DNA from 4 places in the Mesorhizobium sp. M1169 genome. Region 4 is predicted to be linked to each of the others. Evidence: predicted binding sites of a transcription regulator. Region 4 holds the regulator's gene; each other region holds the start of a gene.
The links. Region 4 encodes LexA, which represses DNA repair genes until DNA is damaged. Its sites were predicted from a motif close to TGTTCNNNNTGTGTTCNG; they were not measured.
Positions count from the first base shown of each region.

Region 1: a site for LexA is predicted at 1,902-1,919, ahead of recA (recombinase RecA). Genes of this name have one in related genera too.
Region 2: a site for LexA is predicted at 1,404-1,421, ahead of NKH41_RS06485 (helicase-related protein). Genes of this name have one in related genera too.
Region 3: a site for LexA is predicted at 1,485-1,502, ahead of NKH41_RS26135 (DUF3072 domain-containing protein). Genes of this name have one in related genera too.

Region 1 covers NZ_JAMYME010000010.1:155,107-159,600, forward strand. Annotated here, with positions in the region: gene NKH41_RS13310 (GFA family protein) at 1-395, opposite strand, end outside; gene NKH41_RS13315 (TfoX/Sxy family protein) at 486-809, shown strand; gene NKH41_RS13320 (PfkB family carbohydrate kinase) at 816-1,766, opposite strand; gene recA (recombinase RecA) at 2,044-3,141, shown strand; gene alaS (alanine--tRNA ligase) at 3,400-4,494, shown strand, end outside.
Region 2 covers NZ_JAMYME010000004.1:265,406-269,899, forward strand. Annotated here, with positions in the region: gene NKH41_RS06485 (helicase-related protein) at 1-1,236, opposite strand, end outside; gene phbB (acetoacetyl-CoA reductase) at 1,967-2,692, opposite strand; gene NKH41_RS06495 (acetyl-CoA C-acetyltransferase) at 2,797-3,981, opposite strand; gene phaR (polyhydroxyalkanoate synthesis repressor PhaR) at 4,260-4,494, shown strand, end outside.
Region 3 covers NZ_JAMYME010000035.1:28,361-32,854, reverse strand. Annotated here, with positions in the region: gene NKH41_RS26145 (hypothetical protein) at 1-63, opposite strand, end outside; gene NKH41_RS26140 (Crp/Fnr family transcriptional regulator) at 439-1,113, shown strand; gene NKH41_RS26135 (DUF3072 domain-containing protein) at 1,539-1,727, shown strand; gene tnpA (IS66-like element accessory protein TnpA) at 1,808-2,242, shown strand; gene tnpB (IS66 family insertion sequence element accessory protein TnpB) at 2,239-2,595, shown strand; gene tnpC (IS66 family transposase) at 2,665-4,197, shown strand; gene NKH41_RS26115 (hypothetical protein) at 4,487-4,494, opposite strand, start outside.
Region 4 covers NZ_JAMYME010000045.1:27,684-32,177, reverse strand. Annotated here, with positions in the region: gene NKH41_RS28925 (ComEC/Rec2 family competence protein) at 1-882, shown strand, start outside; gene lexA (transcriptional repressor LexA) at 876-1,610, opposite strand; gene kynU (kynureninase) at 2,058-3,305, shown strand; gene NKH41_RS28910 (hormone-sensitive lipase) at 3,401-4,231, shown strand; gene NKH41_RS28905 (molybdopterin molybdotransferase MoeA) at 4,239-4,494, opposite strand, start outside.

The DNA.
Region 1 (4,494 bases), on a different contig from region 4:
TTCGCCTTGTATTTCAGCATCAGATGCACCTTCTCCGGCGGTTTCGGCAGGTCTGTGTCGACAGCCGAGGCGAACGGATGCACAAGCTCCGGCCAGGTCGGATCGTAGAGCCAGAGTGCCGTCCCGCATTTCGTGCAGAAGTTCCGCTCGCCCGTCGAGGTCTCGCGTTGCGGGTGCTCGTCGTCCTCGATCTCGGCGCGGTAGACGCCGAGATGGCGCTTGCCCTGGATTTTCAGCGTCTCGTAATCGGCGCCGAGATTGATGGCAAAACCGCCACCGCCCTGCTGCTTGCGGCAGATCGAGCAGTAGCACAGCATGAACGGCACCGGCGTGTGGCTTTCCACCTCGAAACATACGGCATTGCACCGGCAGGACCCTTTGAGCAGAAGCGGCATGAAAAACTCCGACGAAATTGATTCTGAACTTGTCAGGATGGTGCCGGTTGCGTCGATGACAAGGGGAAATCCGGGTGACATGATCGCCGCATGGACAACGAGCGCATAGAAGAGCTTTTCGAAGGCCTCGGCCCGGTCAGCATCCGCAAGCTGTTCGGCGGCAAGGGCATCTATTTCGACGGCGTCATCGTCGCCATCGTCATCGGTGGCGAATTGATGCTGAAGGCCGACGCCGAAAGCGCCCCGGATTTCGAAGCGGCCGGCTGCCGGCAATGGACCTATACCGGCTCGCGCCACGGCAAGCTCGTGTCGATGCCCTATTGGAGCGTTCCCGACAGCGCCTTCGACGATCCCGACGAGATGGCGATCTGGGCACGCCGCGCCTACGAGGCAGGACGGCGCGCCGGCAAATAGGCTGCGTCATGCTTCGGCAATTCCGGGCCGCACTTCATACCAGTCCCGCGCTTCGGGCACGAGCGCCAGCGCCTCGGCAAAGCCGGCGCCGGTGAGGGCGGCACCCTCGACGGCAAGCATCGCTGCGGCAACGCCTTCCCGCAGCGCTGCGCGCAGCGTCAGGCCGCGCAGCAGGGCGGCGATCGTCGCGCCTGCCAATGCGTCGCCGGCGCCGGCAGCATCGGTCCGCTTTTGTAGCGGCGGTGGCGAGATCGAGAACGCGCTCAATTCGTCGAAACCGAGCACTGGTTCGTCGCCGGCGGTGATCACGCCGCTTTTCAGCCCGGCGCGTCTCAGGCCGTCGACGATGCCTTGATCGATTTGGACGCCGGCGAGCACGCCGGCCTCGTGCCGGTTCATGAAGGCCATCGCCAGACGGTCGAGCACCGGCGTCAGCCGCGCCGCTTTGTTGGGCGAGACCGCAAGCGCAAACACCGGCTTGCCAGCGGCGAGTGCCGCTAGCCGCTCCAGCGCGGTCGACGGCAGGTTGGCGTCGCACAGCACCGCGTCGGCCGAACCGATCGCTTCCCGCACCTTGGCGCGGCGGATCTGCTTGGGAAGCGCCAGCTCGTAGAGCACCATGTCGGCAAGGCCGGCGATCAGCCCGCCGTCGCTGTCGATCAGCATCGTATGGCTTGGCGTCGCGCGGTCGAGGAACACCGCCGACAGGTCGGCAACGCCGGCCTCGGTGACGGCGCGTAAGACCGTGTCGCCAAGCGCATCGCCGCCGCGCACCGAAAGCAGCGCGGCCGAGGCGCCGCGTCGCACCGCATAGCGCAAGGCGTTGAAGACGGCACCGCCGACATGCTCGCGCATCGTGCCGGGGTTGGAAGCGGCCGCCACGAAGGCGCCGGCAACCCGGCCGCGCCGCTCGATATAGGCGCCGCCCACGGCCAGGATCGTCGGGGATTTGATCATGCCGTCAAAATGCCCTTTAGTTGTTGCCCGGGGGAGACTAGGTCGCCGGGCGGAACCCTGCAATCGCGGGTCCGATTCGGTTGGTGACGGCAACGGCGCCGCATGCGAGGCGAGACACATCGGAAGCAATAATTGCGAAACAAAAATAGAACAAATAGGGATATGCGTTATTTTTCAAGCCCTTGGTGCTCATTGACAAATGAGAACAAATGAGGTACATTCTTTTAAGGATTGCGGGATTGTCCGGCCTCCATTGACGACCACGGGGTGATGTATCATGGCTCAGAATTCTTTGCGGCTTGTAGAGGACAAAGCGGTGGACAAATCAAAGGCTCTGGATGCGGCGCTGTCGCAAATTGAGCGTGCCTTCGGCAAGGGCTCGATCATGCGGCTCGGCGCGAACGAGCAGGTCGTCGAGATCGAGACGGTGCCGACCGGCTCGCTTGGGCTGGACATCGCGCTTGGCGTCGGCGGCCTGCCGCGCGGCCGCATCGTCGAGATCTACGGGCCGGAAAGCTCGGGCAAGACGACGCTGGCGCTGCACACGGTGGCCGAAGCCCAGAAGAAGGGCGGCATCTGCGCCTTCGTCGATGCCGAGCACGCGCTCGACCCGGTCTATGCCCGCAAGCTCGGCGTCGATCTCGAAAACCTTTTGATCTCGCAGCCCGATACCGGCGAGCAGGCGCTGGAGATCTGCGACACGCTGGTGCGCTCCGGCGCCATCGACGTGCTGGTGGTCGATTCGGTGGCGGCGTTGACGCCGCGGGCGGAAATCGAAGGCGAGATGGGCGATTCGCTGCCCGGCCTGCAGGCCCGCCTGATGAGCCAGGCACTGCGCAAGCTCACCGCCTCGATCTCGCGCTCCAACACCATGGTCATCTTCATCAACCAGATCCGCATGAAGATCGGCGTCATGTTCGGTTCGCCCGAGACGACGACCGGCGGCAATGCGTTGAAATTCTATGCCTCGGTCCGCCTCGACATCCGCCGCATCGGCTCGGTCAAGGATCGCGACGAGGTCGTCGGCAACCAGACCCGCGTCAAGGTCGTCAAGAACAAGCTGGCGCCGCCCTTCAAGGTGGTCGAGTTCGACATCATGTATGGCGAGGGCGTCTCCAAGACCGGCGAGCTGGTCGATCTCGGCGTCAAGGCGGGCGTGGTCGAAAAGTCGGGCGCCTGGTTCTCCTACAATTCGCAGCGTCTTGGCCAGGGCCGCGAAAACGCAAAACTGTTCCTGCGCGACAATCCCGACACGGCGCGCGAGATCGAGCTGGCGCTACGGCAGAATGCCGGGCTGATCGCTGAGAAATTCCTTGAGAACGGCGGCTCAGAAAGCAGCGACGACGGTTTCGAGGACGACGCTGGGGTGATGTAGGGCAAGCGACGCCTCGCTGAGCCTCAGCCAGGTTTCGATTTGATGTTTTGATTTTGAGTTTGCGTAATCGATGCGTTTCGAACCGCCGGCCCAGGCCGGCGGTTCGCGTTTGACGGCGAGGCAGACGCATTTCAAGGCGCTGGTGAAAGCCGGGATTTGAGCCCATTTGGTGTTTCTGGACAGGCTGCGGTGCGACCGCTAAAAGGCCATGTCTATTTTCCGCCGGCAGCCGGCGGTTCTCTCGAAAAGGCAGTATTCATGAGCGGCGTCAACGAGATCCGGTCGGCATTTCTCGACTATTTTCGCAAGGAAGGTCACGAGGTCGTCGCGTCAAGCCCGCTGGTGCCGCGCAACGACCCGACGCTGATGTTCACCAATGCCGGCATGGTGCAGTTCAAGAACGTTTTCACCGGTCTGGAGAAGCGGCCCTATTCGCGCGCCACGACTGCCCAGAAGAGTGTTCGCGCCGGCGGCAAGCACAACGACCTCGACAATGTCGGCTACACCGCGCGCCACCTGACCTTCTTCGAGATGCTCGGCAATTTCTCCTTCGGCGACTATTTCAAGGAGCGGGCCATAGAGCTTGCCTGGAACCTGATCACCAGGGAGTTCGGGCTGAAGAAGGACAAGCTGCTGGTCACCGTCTACCACACCGACGACGAGGCGGCTTCGTACTGGAAGAAGATCGCCGGCCTTTCGGACGATCGCATCATCCGCATCGCGACTTCGGACAATTTCTGGGCGATGGGCGACACCGGGCCTTGCGGGCCGTGTTCGGAGATATTCATCGACCGTGGCGAGCATATCTGGGGCGGCCCTCCCGGCAGCCCCGAGGAGGACGGCGACCGTTTCCTCGAGTTCTGGAACCTGGTGTTCATGCAGTATGAACAGGTGACGAAAGACGAGCGCATCGACCTGCCGCGTCCGTCGATCGACACGGGCATGGGCCTCGAGCGCATGGCCTCCATCCTGCAAGGCGTTGAAAGCGTCTTCGAAACCGACCTGTTCCGTCACCTGATCGACGCCGCATCGTCGGCGCTCGGCCGCGGTCCGGATGCGGACGCCGTCGCATCGTTGCGCGTCATCGCCGATCACCTGCGTTCGTCCTGCTTCCTGGTCGCCGACGGCGTGCTGCCGTCCAACGAAGGCCGCGGCTACGTGCTTCGTCGCATCATGCGCCGCGCCATGCGCCACGCGCAGTTGCTCGGCGCCCGCGATCCGCTGATGTGGCGCCTGGTGCCGGCGCTGGTCCGCGAGATGGGCCAAGCCTACCCGGAACTGGTGCGCGGCGAACAGATGATCACCGAAACGCTGAAGCTGGAAGAGACGCGCTTCCGCAAGACGCTGGTGCGA
Region 2 (4,494 bases), on a different contig from region 4:
GGCCATGTAGTTCTCGTCGACATGGCCATGCCTGGCAAGGTCCATGTAAATGGAGGCAATCAAGTCGGCGTGCTGGGCCGGCGCGATCTTCCTGTAGTCGGGCAGCGCGCAGGCTTCCCACAGCAGCGCCACGCGCCTGGCATCGGTGGTGAGTGCCCGGACGTCCTCGTCGCGCGACAGATGCTCGAGCGCCTGTGCGTCTACTGCCGGCAGCGCGCGCGTCAGGCCTTCGACCGGGGCGTTGGTCTCAATCGACCGCTTCAGCGCATCGAGGTTGGCGAAATCGAAATGCGCGGTGCGCCACTGCAGTACTTTCACCGGGTCGAAATCATGCGCCTCGATTTTGTTGACCAGTTCATCATCCAGCGGATCGACCTGGCCGGTGACGCCGAAGGTGCCATCGCGCAGATGCCGGCCGGCGCGGCCGGCAATCTGGCCGAGCTCGGCCGCCGTCAGGTTGCGGTACTGGTAGCCGTCGAATTTGCGATTCTGGGCGAAGGCGACGTGGTCGAGGTCGAGGTTGAGGCCCATGCCGATGGCGTCGGTGGCGACGAGGTAGTCGACGTCGCCCGACTGGAACAGCGCCACCTGGGCGTTGCGGGTGCGCGGGCTGAGTGCGCCGAGCACGACGGCGGCACCGCCCTGCTGGCGGCGGATCAGCTCGGCGATGGCATAGACCTCGTCGGCCGAAAAGGCGACGATCGCGGTGCGCCGCGGCAGGCGGGTCAGCTTCTTCGAGCCGGCATAGGCAAGGTGCGACAGGCGTGGCCGGGTCACCACCGACACGCCCCGCAGCAGGCGCTGCAGGATGCCGTGCATGGTGGCCGCGCCCAGCAGCAGCGTCTCCTGCCGGCCGCGCAGATGCAGGATGCGATCGGTAAAGATGTGTCCGCGTTCGAGATCGCCGGCGAGCTGGACCTCGTCGATGGCAACGAAGGCGGCGTCGGTCTCGCGCGGCATCGCTTCCACGGTGCAGACCGAGTATTTCGCGCCAGCCGGCTGGATCTTTTCCTCGCCGGTGATGAGCGCCACCTTATGGGCGCCGACCTTCTCGCAGACGCGCGTATAGACCTCGCGGGCAAGCAGCCTGAGCGGCAGGCCGATGACGCCGCTTTCATGCGCCACCATGCGCTCGATAGCGAGATGGGTCTTGCCGGTGTTGGTCGGGCCGAGCACGGCCGTCACGTCTCGACCCGACAGGATCAGCGGTTCAGTGTGTTTCGGATGGATGTTCATCGGCCTGGAAATAAGGCTCTCTGCCTCGCATTGTCGGGAGCGCGCCCATATTGGCCGCGTATGACAGGCGACACATAGGGATTTCGGGCGCGAAGCGAAAGCGGAATATGCCGAGGGCAGGCCGATTGGTCGGTTCGAAGCCAGAAAATCTGTTCCCGATTAACAGTTGGAACGAGTCTGGAACGAATCAGCGACGAATCACTGACTCGCGCTGATTCAGGGTTTGTTCACGGCTACATCTGGGTTTTCTGTCGGCGTATCTCACCACATGCTGAATCACGGAAACTGGCCCGATTTATGCAAGCGGCATCCAAGCGAGCACTGCGGTTAACCTTTGCCGGTGAATGGTCGTGGCCGGCCAATCTGCTTCGCACAACGTTATGAAATTATTGATGTTTCCTAACGCGCTTTAATCATTTCGAGGGTGTTTTCAGCTCTCGCCGTTAACGTTCCGCTCAAAGCCGGAACGAATCGGCGACGAATCAGAGATAGCCGAAGTTTCTTGGTTTGTTCACCGCAACATGTTGTGTTGTGAACAGCTTTTCCACCGAGAATCCACAGGCTGCCGGGCGGCTTTTGCACAAGCTGCGAGTTTGCCGTTAACTTTGCGTGCCGGATTGGGGCAGCGTGCTGCATCGAGATCTTGCAACGGGAAGACCGCTATAGAAACGGGCCGTTTTGCAGGCCCGTTCGTCCAAGCGCGGATCTGTCTCAACGTAAAGACAAACGATCAGGCGACGTACTGGCCGCCATTGGCTGATATGGTCGAGCCGGTGATGAAACCGGCATCGTCGGAAGCGAGGAAGACGACGCAGCGCGCGATCTCCTCCGGCTCGCCGAGACGGCCGACCGGGATGTGCGGGATGACGCGCTCGTTGAGGACCTTCTCGTCCATTGCCTTGACCATCTCGGTGGCGATGTAGCCGGGGCAAATGACGTTGACGGTGATGCCGGCGCGCGCGCCTTCCTGGGCCAGTGCCTTGGTGAAGCCGATATCGCCGGCCTTCGAGGCCGAATAATTGACCTGGCCGACCTGGCCTTTCTGACCGTTGATCGAGGAGATGGTGATGATGCGACCGAACTTACGATCGCGCATGCCGCCCCACAATGGATGCGTCATGTTGAAGACGCCGGAAAGGTTGGTGTCGAGGACCTCTTTCCATTGCTCGCGCGTCATCTTGTGGAACATCGCGTCGCGAGTGATGCCGGCATTGTTGACCAGCACCGAGACGGGACCGAGATCGGCCTCTATCTGTTTGATGCCGGCGGCGCAGGCCTCGTAGTCGGCGACCGACCATTTATAGACCGGGATGCCGGTCGCGGCCTTGAACTTTGCCGCCGCTTCTTCATTGCCGGCGTAGTTTGCGGCGACCGAATAGCCGGCGCTTTTCAAGGCGACCGATATCGCCGCGCCGATGCCGCGCGACCCGCCTGTGACGATTGCAACCTTTGTCATATGTCCTCCCGGGAAATGCAGATGACTGAGCGTTGAAGCGGTGGGGTTTGCCCTCTATTCCCTACTCGCCTTGCGCCAGCATCCTATTCGTATCGCTTATCTCATCACAATGCTTCCACGCACATGGCAACACCCATGCCGCCGCCGATGCACAGCGTGGCAAGGCCTTTCTTGGCACTTCTGCGGCGCATCTCGTAGACCAGCGTGTTGAAGATGCGGGCGCCCGAGGCGCCGACCGGATGGCCGATGGCGATGGCGCCGCCATTGACGTTGACGATGGCCGGATTCCAGCCCATGTCCTTGTTGACGGCGCAGGCCTGCGCGGCAAAGGCCTCGTTGGCTTCGACCAGATCGAGGTCGCCAACCGACCAGCCGGCCTTGGCCAGCGCCTTGCGCGAGGAGGGGATCGGTCCCGTCCCCATGATCTGCGGGTCGACACCGGCGGTCGCCCAGGAAACGATGCGCACCAGCGGTGTGATGCCGCGCCTTGCGGCTTCCGCTTCGGTCATCAGCACCACGGCGGCGGCGCCGTCGTTGATGCCGGAAGCATTGGCAGCAGTCACCGTGCCTTCCTTGTCGAAGGCGGGCTTGAGCTTGGTCATGGCATCGATTGTCGCGCCGTGGCGGATGTATTCATCCTGGTCGACGACGGTGTCGCCCTTCCTGCCCTTGACTGTAAAGGCAACGATCTCGTCCTTGAATTTCCCGGCTTTCTGCGCGGCCTCGGCCTTGTTCTGGGAAGCCAGTGCGAACTGGTCCTGGTCGTCGCGGGTGATCTGGAACTGGCGGGCGACGTTCTCAGCGGTGTTGCCCATATGATAGCCATAGAAGGCATCGGTCAGGCCGTCCTTGATCATGGTGTCGATCAGCTTGAAATCGCCCATCTTGACGCCACCGCGCAGATGCTGTGCATGCGGAGCCATCGACATCGATTCCTGGCCGCCGGCAACGATGATCCTCGCGTCGCCCTGGGCGATCTGCTGCATGCCGAGCGCGATGGCGCGCAAGCCCGAGCCGCAGAGCTGGTTCAGGCCCCAGGAGGTCGCCTCCTGCGGTACGCCGGCAGCCATTGCCGCCTGCCGCGCCGGGTTCTGCCCTTGAGCCGCGGTCAGAATCTGGCCGAGAATGACCTCGTCCACCTCCTTGCCGTCGACGCCGGCACGGACCAGCGCTTCCCTGACTGCGACGGCACCCAATTCATGGGCTGGGGTGTTGGCGAAGGCGCCGTTGAAGGAGCCGACGGGCGTGCGCGCTGCACTGGCGACAACGATGGCGTTGGAAGCGGACATGTTCTTCTCCAGGCTTTCGGGGAACGATTTCGGGTGCCGTCGGGGACTTTTCTTGCCCTTTCCACAACCCGAGTCAAACCCGAAATGGGCATGGCGTCCCACTCCCGCAAGTATGCCGCCCGTCGCTGCAACGGCGGCCCGTCCGTGCTGCGCAGCATAAAATGTTCCCGCACTGCACAAACTGCTTGGATTCATGACGCTTTTGCGCATATCCTTTAAAAAGGCGCAATCGTTACCGGCGGCTTACTTAAGCTGCCCGGTGTCCGGGGAGGATGCAGATGGCCGCAAAAGACGAACCTATTGTTATCAAGAAATATGCCAATCGCCGTCTCTACAATACGGGCACCAGCACCTATGTGACGCTCGAGGATCTCGCTGAAATGGTCAAAAGAGGCGAGGACTTTACTGTCCAGGACGCCAAGACCGGTGACGACATCACGCATCCGGTACTGACCCAGATCATCTTCGAGCTGGAGAACAAGGACGGGCAGAACATGCTGCCGATCCCGTTCC
Region 3 (4,494 bases), on a different contig from region 4:
GAGATCGCCGGCGGAACGCAGCCTCAGATGGTCTTTGAAAACGTGCTCTACGGATCGAGCCATGCAACATCTCCATTTGCGGCACCGAAGAGACATTCAGCCCGAGGGTTCTGGCGGTGCCGAACGGATGCGAGTGCGGTTGTTCCTCTGCTATGAGACAGGGGCGCGGAGGCCCGGAGAGGTGGACATGCCGCATCGACCGACGGATAATTGTCGGGACTCGCCGGTTTGAAAGGCGTACTCTGCTTTGATCGGTGATAAACATTAAGGGCATCGCCGGCTGTGAGCGAGCATCGTGCTTCCGCCCCAATTCGGGAGGGAGCCATGAGCAGCCCCAACACCTCCAAAATTGGCCTCGCATACTCAGAAGACCGCGATCGGGCGCCACAGCCAATTCCTAGCCCAGAGCCTGTATACAGAAACGAACTGCTGCGGCGCATGTCTCCGGCCGATCTTCAATTGCTCAGGCCTCACCTTCACAGCAGCTTTCTGCCATTGAGGACGCAGCTCGAAACCGCAAACGCCGCTATCGAGGCCGTCTACTTCTTTGAGACCGGGATCGGCTCGATGGTGGCGAAACTCCGGCCGGAGGTCGACGCCGAAGTTATAGTCATTGGTTTCGAGGGCATGACCGGCTCGGCGCTGATCATGGGCGGCGATCGATCGCCGCACGACTGCTACATTCAAGCGGATGCCGAGGTTGCCAGCATGGACGCCGAGCCATTCACAAAGGCGCTTTCCGACAGCCCGACGCTGCGGCTTTTTCTGCTGCGGTACGTGCACTACGCGTGGATCCAGGCAAGCTATACCGCCCTCGCCAATGCGCGTTTGAAACTGGAAGAACGGCTGGCAAGATGGCTGGTCATGTGCAACGACCGCATAGAAGGCGACCGGCTGCCGATTACCCATGAATTCCTGTCGGTCATGTTGGGTGTACGACGGCCGGGCGTCACCCTGGCACTTCAAATGCTGGAAGGCCGCGGTCTGATCAGGTCAAATCGTGGCGAGGTCATCGTCCGTGATCGAACTGGTCTCATCACCTTGGCAAACAGCTCATATGGCCAGCCGGAGGCGGAATACGCCCGCCTGATCGGCGAGCAGGCATCTCCATGATCCGCGCCAATATCGAAGTCCGCCGATGGGATGAGACAAACTACCTAAAGCGGCAGGCCATCGCTAATGCTGGGCGGGGGGTCTCGATGCGCGAAGGGCAATCCCTGCTGGTTGCGACCGTTGAGTGAGGGACGCCGAGTCTCTCCCTTCCCGCAAAGAATTGATATGTTGAGACCGGAGGCTCTGTCAGCGCCGTTGGCGACCAGAGCAGGATATGGCTGCCAGTCCGGCGCGGGAACCACCATCCAGCCGCAGTCGACGTGTTGTCCGGGTCCCGGCCAGCGTCGACGTTACTCCGACCGATCCCACACACTGACCAGGTCGGTGATGAGCAGCCCTGCAAACGGCCTGAGAAAGCTTACCAAATGTGGCGGAACAAATCATGATCGTTTCTCATTGTGCTGATCAATCAAGGGAGATTGACCATGGGCGACCGGCACAACCCAAAAATCGAGGCATCGGCAAATGTCGGAAAAGACCCGGAAGATTGGGTCAGCGGAGATGACCCAATGACTCCCGCACAAGCCTCATATCTGAAAACTCTGGCCGAACAGGCCGACGACCCTGACGCCTATGCCGACGGCCTTAGCAAGGCGGAAGCTTCTAAACGGTAAGCGCTGTTGTGGGACCACCTTTCGGGAGTGGTCGCGATCTGTGAGGTTGCCGATCCTGTATTGGGATCGGAGATCGGCTTGTGTCTGGACTTGACCTTACGCTTGACCCGGAGCGGCAGCCTCGGCGTTTCGAGGTGATCAACGGTGCCGGCGGTCGGCGTCATTGGTCGGTGGATGACAAGGCGCGGATCATCGCGGAGACGCTGGAGCCGAACGCAGTCGTTTCCGAGGTCGCCCGCCGGTATGGCCTCAGGCCGCAGCAGGTCTTCGCCTGGCGCCGCGAAGCGCGCAAACAGGCCGCTTCGGTGCAGCAAAATTCTCCTGCCTTCGTGCCGGCGGTTGTGGCGACGGCGGAGCCTGTAGCCAGCCGTTCACCGAAGCAGCAGAAACGGCAAGCCACTCGAGACGCCGGAGTGATCGAGCTTGAGATCGACGGGGTTGCGATGCGCGTCGGCCGGGGCGCCGATGCCAAGACGGTGGCCGCAGTGGTCCGCGCGCTGAAGGCGACGTCGTGATCGGGCCGACGGGTGCGGTCAAGGTCATGGTGGCGACGAAGCCGGTCGACTTCCGCAAGGGTGCGGAGGGATTGGCTGCGCTGGTGCGAGAGACGATGGGGGCCGATCCGTTCAGCGGGGCCGTCTACGTCTTCCGGGCGAAGCGGACTGACCGGATCAAGCTGATCTTCTGGGACGGCACCGGCGTCTGCCTCTATGCTAAGCGTTTGGAGGATGGGGAGTTCCGCTGGCCGAAAGTACATGACGGCATGATGCGGCTGACGGCCGCGCAGCTCTCGGCGCTACTCGAAGGTCTCGACTGGCGGCGCGTCCATGAGGCGCGCCGGACCCGCGTTCCAACCCAGGCCGGCTGACCCGCGACGAAGTGAATCAGTCTGGATTCCGCTGTCGCGGGCTGTCGTCGAATATGGTCTGATCCGGCCATGGCGATGACTGCTGACCAGCTTCCCGACGATCCGGACGCGCTGAAGGCGATGATCCTGGCGCGCGACGTCGAGAACGCCCGGCTGATCCAGATCATCAAGGAATTGCAGCGCCACCGCTTCGGCCGTCGTGCTGAGACGCTGCCCGAAGACCAGCTTCTGCTGGGGCTTGAGGAAGCCGAACAGATCGAGGCGGCCGGTGAGGAAGAGCAGGCACAGACCGCTCTTGGCGAACGTCAGGCGCGTGTCGCAAAGCGCCGAGCGAATCGGGGCGCGCTGCCGGCACACCTTCCTCGCGTGGAGATGGTCGTCGACATCGAGGATCAAGCCTGCCCGTGCTGCCGCAATGGTCTGCATCGCATCGGCGAGGACGTGAGCGAGCGGCTCGACATCGTGCCGGCGCAGCTGCGTGTGATCGTGGTGCGCCGGCCCAAATATGCCTGCCGCACCTGCGAGGACGTGGTGGTTCAGGCTCCGGCACCCGCCCGCCTGATCGAGGGTGGTCTTCCGACCGAGGCAACGGTCGCCCAGGTCCTGGTCTCCAAATACGCCGATCACCTGCCGCTCTATCGTCAGGCCCAGATCTATGCCCGGCAGGGCATTAATCTCGATCGCTCCACGCTCGCCGACTGGGTCGGCCGTGCCGCCTGGCATCTGCGTCCGGTGCATGCGCGGCTGCTTGGCAATCTGAAGGCGTCGCCGAAGCTCTTTGCTGACGAGACCACCGCGCCGGTGCTCGATCCCGGCCGCGGCAAGACAAAGAACGGGCAGCTCTGGGCCTATGCCCGCGATGACCGACCATGGAATGGCGGCGACCCGCCGGGCGTCGCCTATGTCTATGCGCCAGATCGGAAGGCCGAGCGTCCGATCGCTCATCTCGCAGGCTTCACTGGAATCCTGCAGGTCGACGGCTATGGCGGCTATCGTGTGCTGGCCGACAAGAGCGGTGTGACGCTCGGCTTCTGCTGGGCGCACGTTCGCCGGCGGTTCTATGAATTGGCCGTGTCCGGACCGGCGCCGATCGCGGGCGAGGCGCTGAGACGGATCGCCGAGCTCTACAGAATAGAGGACGATATCCGCGGCCGATCGGCCGATGAACGCCGTGCGATGCGTCAGGAAAATAGCCGTGCCATTGTCGCCGATCTCGAACCCTGGCTGCGCGAGAAGCTCGGCCTGATTAGCCAGAAGACAAAGCTCGCCGAGGCGATCCGCTACACGCTCTCGCGCTGGCAAGGCCTCTCGCGCTTCCTTGACGACGGCCGCATCGAGATCGACAGCAACACCGTCGAGCGCTCAATCCGTCCGATCGCGCTCAACCGCAAGAACGCGCTCTTCGCGGGCTCGGACGGCGGTGCCGAACACTGGGCAGTCATCGCATCGCTCATCGAAACCTGCAAACTCAACGGTGTCGAGCCGCTCGGCTATCTCGCCAACGTCCTCACCAGGATCGTCAACGGCCATCCGAACAGCCAGCTCGACGACCTGCTGCCCTGGGCCTACATCCGGGCGCCTGAGCTCAAGGCCGTGGCCTGAGAACAGCGCTTACTCTAAACGCATTGGTGCACTCCGGGAAAAGTTAGGCCTGTAGCGTCCGCCCGTGGCTTTTCGTCTCTAGCAAAGGACAGCCGATCGGATTGGATTGGGACAGTTTTGCTGCAGGTGACCCGCAATGAATCTTCTGAATTCAGTGCGTTGTGGCTCGACCGGCGATCGAGACGACAAACGGCGGATGGGAGCGGCTCATAGGGTACAACAGCCCGGCATTCGCCCTAAACCCACCGAGACCTCGCACCCGCCGGTCCAATCCTACTGTCGAAACAGATCAGGCCC
Region 4 (4,494 bases):
CCCATCGTGTCACTGGTCGTCATGCCCTTCGCCGTTCTCAGCGCGCTGGCGATGCCGTTCGGTGCGGATGGCCCTTTTCTCTATGTCATGGGCAAGGGGCTGACGGCGATGATCGCCCTGTCCGGGTGGATCTCGGAGCGCTCGCCGATCGATGCGGTCGGGCTGATTTCGCTGAGATCCGTCCTTCTGGTGACGATCGCCCTCGTCATTGCCAGCATGGCGACGACGTGGTTGCGGCTGGCGGCACTTCCTTTTGCGCTCGCCGGCTTGCTGACGACAACGCAGACACGCATACCCGACGTATTGGTCTCGGAGGACGCACGGCTGGTCGCGCTGCCGATCGGCAGCGGTGAACTCGCGGTCAACCGGGCACGCCCGAATGAGTTCACCATCGACAACTGGAAACGCGCGCTCACATCAGAGGCTATCGTCGCGCCGGAAACACCTGGAAAGAACGACCCGCAATTCGACATTGCCGATCCGGCCGACCTACCGCCGGGCATGCCGTTCATTTGCACGGACGGCCTCTGCCTTGCCAGGCATCCATCCGGCGCGATCATCGCGCAAGCCAAGGACCGCGATACTGCGCGGCCAGCCTGCGCCTTTGCCAGCTTGATCGTCATCGACGACGCCACCGCCCATAACCCCTGCTACTACGACCGGCTGGTCCTCGTCGTCACCAAACGGCAACTGGCGCGCGCGGGAAGTGCCGCCGTCTATTTCGATCCACAAGCGGCAACACGCGCCGAGATCCGCTTCGCCGTCGAAAAATCATACCGGCCCTGGCACGTGCAGCGGAAATTTTCACGCGCGGCACGGGGCCTGCCGCCATACCGCCGGGCCGACAACCCCAAAGCCGGCGCCAAGGGCGGAGCTCAGTAGCGGCGGATCAGTCCGACGAGCTTGCCCTGCACCTTGACCCTGTCTGGTCCGAAGATGCGCGTCTCGTAGGCCGGATTGGCGGCTTCCAGGGCGATCGAGGCGCCCTTGCGGCGGAACCGCTTCAGCGTCGCTTCCTCCTCGTCGACCAGTGCCACCACGATCTCACCGGGGCTCGCCGTATCGGCATTGCGGATGATCACCGTGTCGCCGTCGAAAATGCCGGCCTCGATCATCGAATCGCCTTTGACCTCAAGCGCATAATGCTCGCCGCCCATGATCATATCCGGCGGCACCGAAATCGAATGCGTCTGGTGCTGGATGGCGTCGATCGGCACACCGGCAGCGATGCGGCCCATCACCGGGATCGAAACGGCGGCGACGACATCGTCGTCATTTCCGGCTGCGGGCACGCGCGACGATGTCGGCTTGCCTTGCCGAGGGGCGCCTTGCCCAAGACTGCCCTGGATGACACTCGGCGAGAACTTGCGTGCCGCATTGAGGCCGGGGGCGATCGAGTCAGGCAGGCGTAGCACCTCCAGCGCACGGGCCCGGTTGGGCAAACGGCGAATGAAGCCGCGCTCCTCCAGCGCCGTAATCAGCCGGTGGATTCCGGATTTGGAAGCCAGGTCGAGCGCTTCCTTCATCTCGTCGAATGAAGGCGGGATACCGCTTTCCTTCAACCTTTCGTGGATGAACATAAGCAGTTCGTGTTGTTTGCGTGTCAGCATAGCGACCCCCAACAGAATCAGAAAAACAAACCCAGAACAAACACTATCTGTTCCAGTTGTGTTCCGCAACTGTTTAAAGTTTAATGAATGCGTTAAGGCTCGGGAAACAAACGACGTCCCCTACCGGCGTACCGCATTTTCACCGCCGCGAGCCTCATCGCCTTGATTCTGCTTTCGTTTGCGCCCTTCTGGCCTCCTAGAAGGCGGCGCTGGCATCGGCCGTCGGTCGGTAAAAGGCACGGAATTGAACCCTTATCGACTGTGCGGTTTGGTCGATGCACCGTGAACGAAACGAACTCAAAACGCCAACCTCGGGTTAAGTCCCAGTTTCCACCGCCTGGTCAGGCTGCTTCTCGCCGGTGGAGCCTTGCTGCGCGCAACCAGGTAATGGAAGAACAGTCGATGCGTGTCCGGCGTTGCGTTGGATCTTGGGGGAGCAGACAAATCATGACAGGAATTCCCGATCTCGTGGCCATAAAGGCGATGGATGCCGCGGATCCGCTGCGCGCGATGCGCGACCGCTTTGTGTTGCCGCAAGGAGTGATCTATCTCGACGGCAATTCGCTAGGAGCTGCTTCACGTGCCGCTTTCGATGAACTGCACAAGGCCGCGACCGAAGAATGGTCGCATGATCTCATCCGCGCATGGAACACGGCCGGCTGGTTCAACATGCCGCTTGAACTTGGCGACCAGCTCGGGCGCCTGATCGGTGCCGCGGCCGGCCAGACGGTGGTCTGCGACACGACATCGGTCAACATCTACAAGCTGCTGCACGCCGCCATGGCCATGCGACCGGAGCGGCAGGTCATCGTCGCCGAGGGCGATAGTTTTCCGACGGACCTCTACATGGCCGAGGGTGTGGTTTCGACGCGAAAAGATACGCTGCTGCGCCTCTCGGGGGTCGACGCGCCGACCATCGAAGAGCTGATCGACGAACGCACCGCTGTGGTGCTGGTCAACCACGTCAACTATAAGTCGGGCGAACTGCGCGACATGCCGGCGCTGACGCGCAGGGCTCAGGAAGCCGGGGCGATGATCGTCTGGGATCTCTGCCACACCGCCGGCGCGATGCCAGTCGAACTCGACAAGGCAAACGCCGATTTTGCCGTTGGCTGCACCTACAAATATCTGAATGGCGGCCCGGGCGCGCCTGCCTTCATCTATGCGGCTGAGCGGCATCTTTCCGACATCCAGCAGCCGCTCACCGGCTGGTGGGGCCATGCACGGCCCTTCGCCTTCGAGCCAGGCTATGCGGCCGGCACCGGCATCCGCCGGTTTCTGTGCGGCACACAGCCGGTCCTGTCGATGCGCACGCTGAAGGGCGCGCTCGACATCTGGAACGATGTCGACATGACGGCGGTGCGCAAGAAGAGCATCGCGCTGGCGGATCTGTTCATCGAGCTTGTCGAGGCAAAGTGCGGCACTTACGGGCTCACGCTCGAAAGCACGCGCGATGGGGAAAAACGCGGCAGCCAGATTTCATTCATGCATGAGCATGGCTACCAGGTCATGCGCGCGCTGATCGAACGTGGCGTGATCGGCGATTTTCGCGCGCCATCGACCATGCGCTTCGGCTTCACCCCGCTCTATGTCGGCTATGCCGATGTCTGGCAGGCCGCCAAAGTGCTTGAGGACATCCTGCACACCGGTGCGTGGAAGGATGCGCGCTTCGCCATCAAAGCAGCTGTCACTTGAGATTGATGCGAGAGCTGGAATCGTGAGGCTGGCGACGACGCGCCGCGCGATGCTTACGGCTACGCTGCAGGGCCATATGCCAGGGAGGGCGCAGGGTGTTCGAACGTCACATTGCCGATTGGGACAACGCCTATGCCAACAGCGCCAACATAGCCGGCAGCGATCGCTGGCCGGCGGCCTGGATCGAGCCCGCGCGGGTTTTCCGCGACGTGCTTTCGACCGAGGGCAGGGCGCGGCTCGACATGGCCTATGGCGACAATCCACGCAACCGGCTCGATCTTTTCCTGCCGGCCATCAAGCCCAAGGGACTCGTGGTGTTCGTTCATGGCGGCTACTGGATGGAATTCGACAAGAATTTCTGGTCGCATCTTGCCGCTGGCCCTGTTGATCGCGGCTATGCGGTGGCGATGCCGTCCTACACGCTCTGTCCGCAGATACGCATTGGCGGCATCGTCAAGGAAGTCGGCGCGGCGATCGGCAAGGCGGCGGCGATCGTTGCAGGGCCGCTGATGCTGACCGGGCACTCGGCCGGCGGCCATCTTGTTAGCCGGATGGTTACGGCGACGACGCCGCTGGCGCCCGAAGTCGTCCGGCGCGTTCGTCATGTAGTGTCGATCTCGGGGGTGCACGATTTGCGCCCGATCATGCGCACCGGCATGAACGAGACGCTGGCGATCGATGAGGCCGAGGCGCAGGCCGAAAGCCCGGTGCTGCTGCGCCCGATGGACAAGGCCCGCCTGACCTGCTGGGCCGGCGGCGGCGAGCGCGCTGAATTCCTGCGTCAGAGCGCGTTGCTGGCCAACATCTGGATCGGCCTGGGTACCGCGACCAGCTCGGTGGTCGAGCCTGACCGGCATCATTTCAACATCATCGACGGTTTGGCCGATCCAGACCATCCGCTGACCCGGACCTTGATTTCGGAGTGAGGCAGGTTCAGCGTAGCATCAGTACGTCGCAGGGGGAGCCCGCCGCCGCGGCAGGCGCGAACGGCGCGCGAACGATCAGCCCGTCGGCATCGGCCAGCATTTTCAGCATCGAGGAGTCCTGGATGCCGAACGGCGTCGCCACGAGCGTACCGGCGTCATCAATGACAACAGCCCGCACATAATCTTGCCTGAGATCGTTGGCCGGCATGGCGGCACCGAGCCGTGCCCGACGTATATCCTGCTGAAAGGCGCGGCCGCCGAGC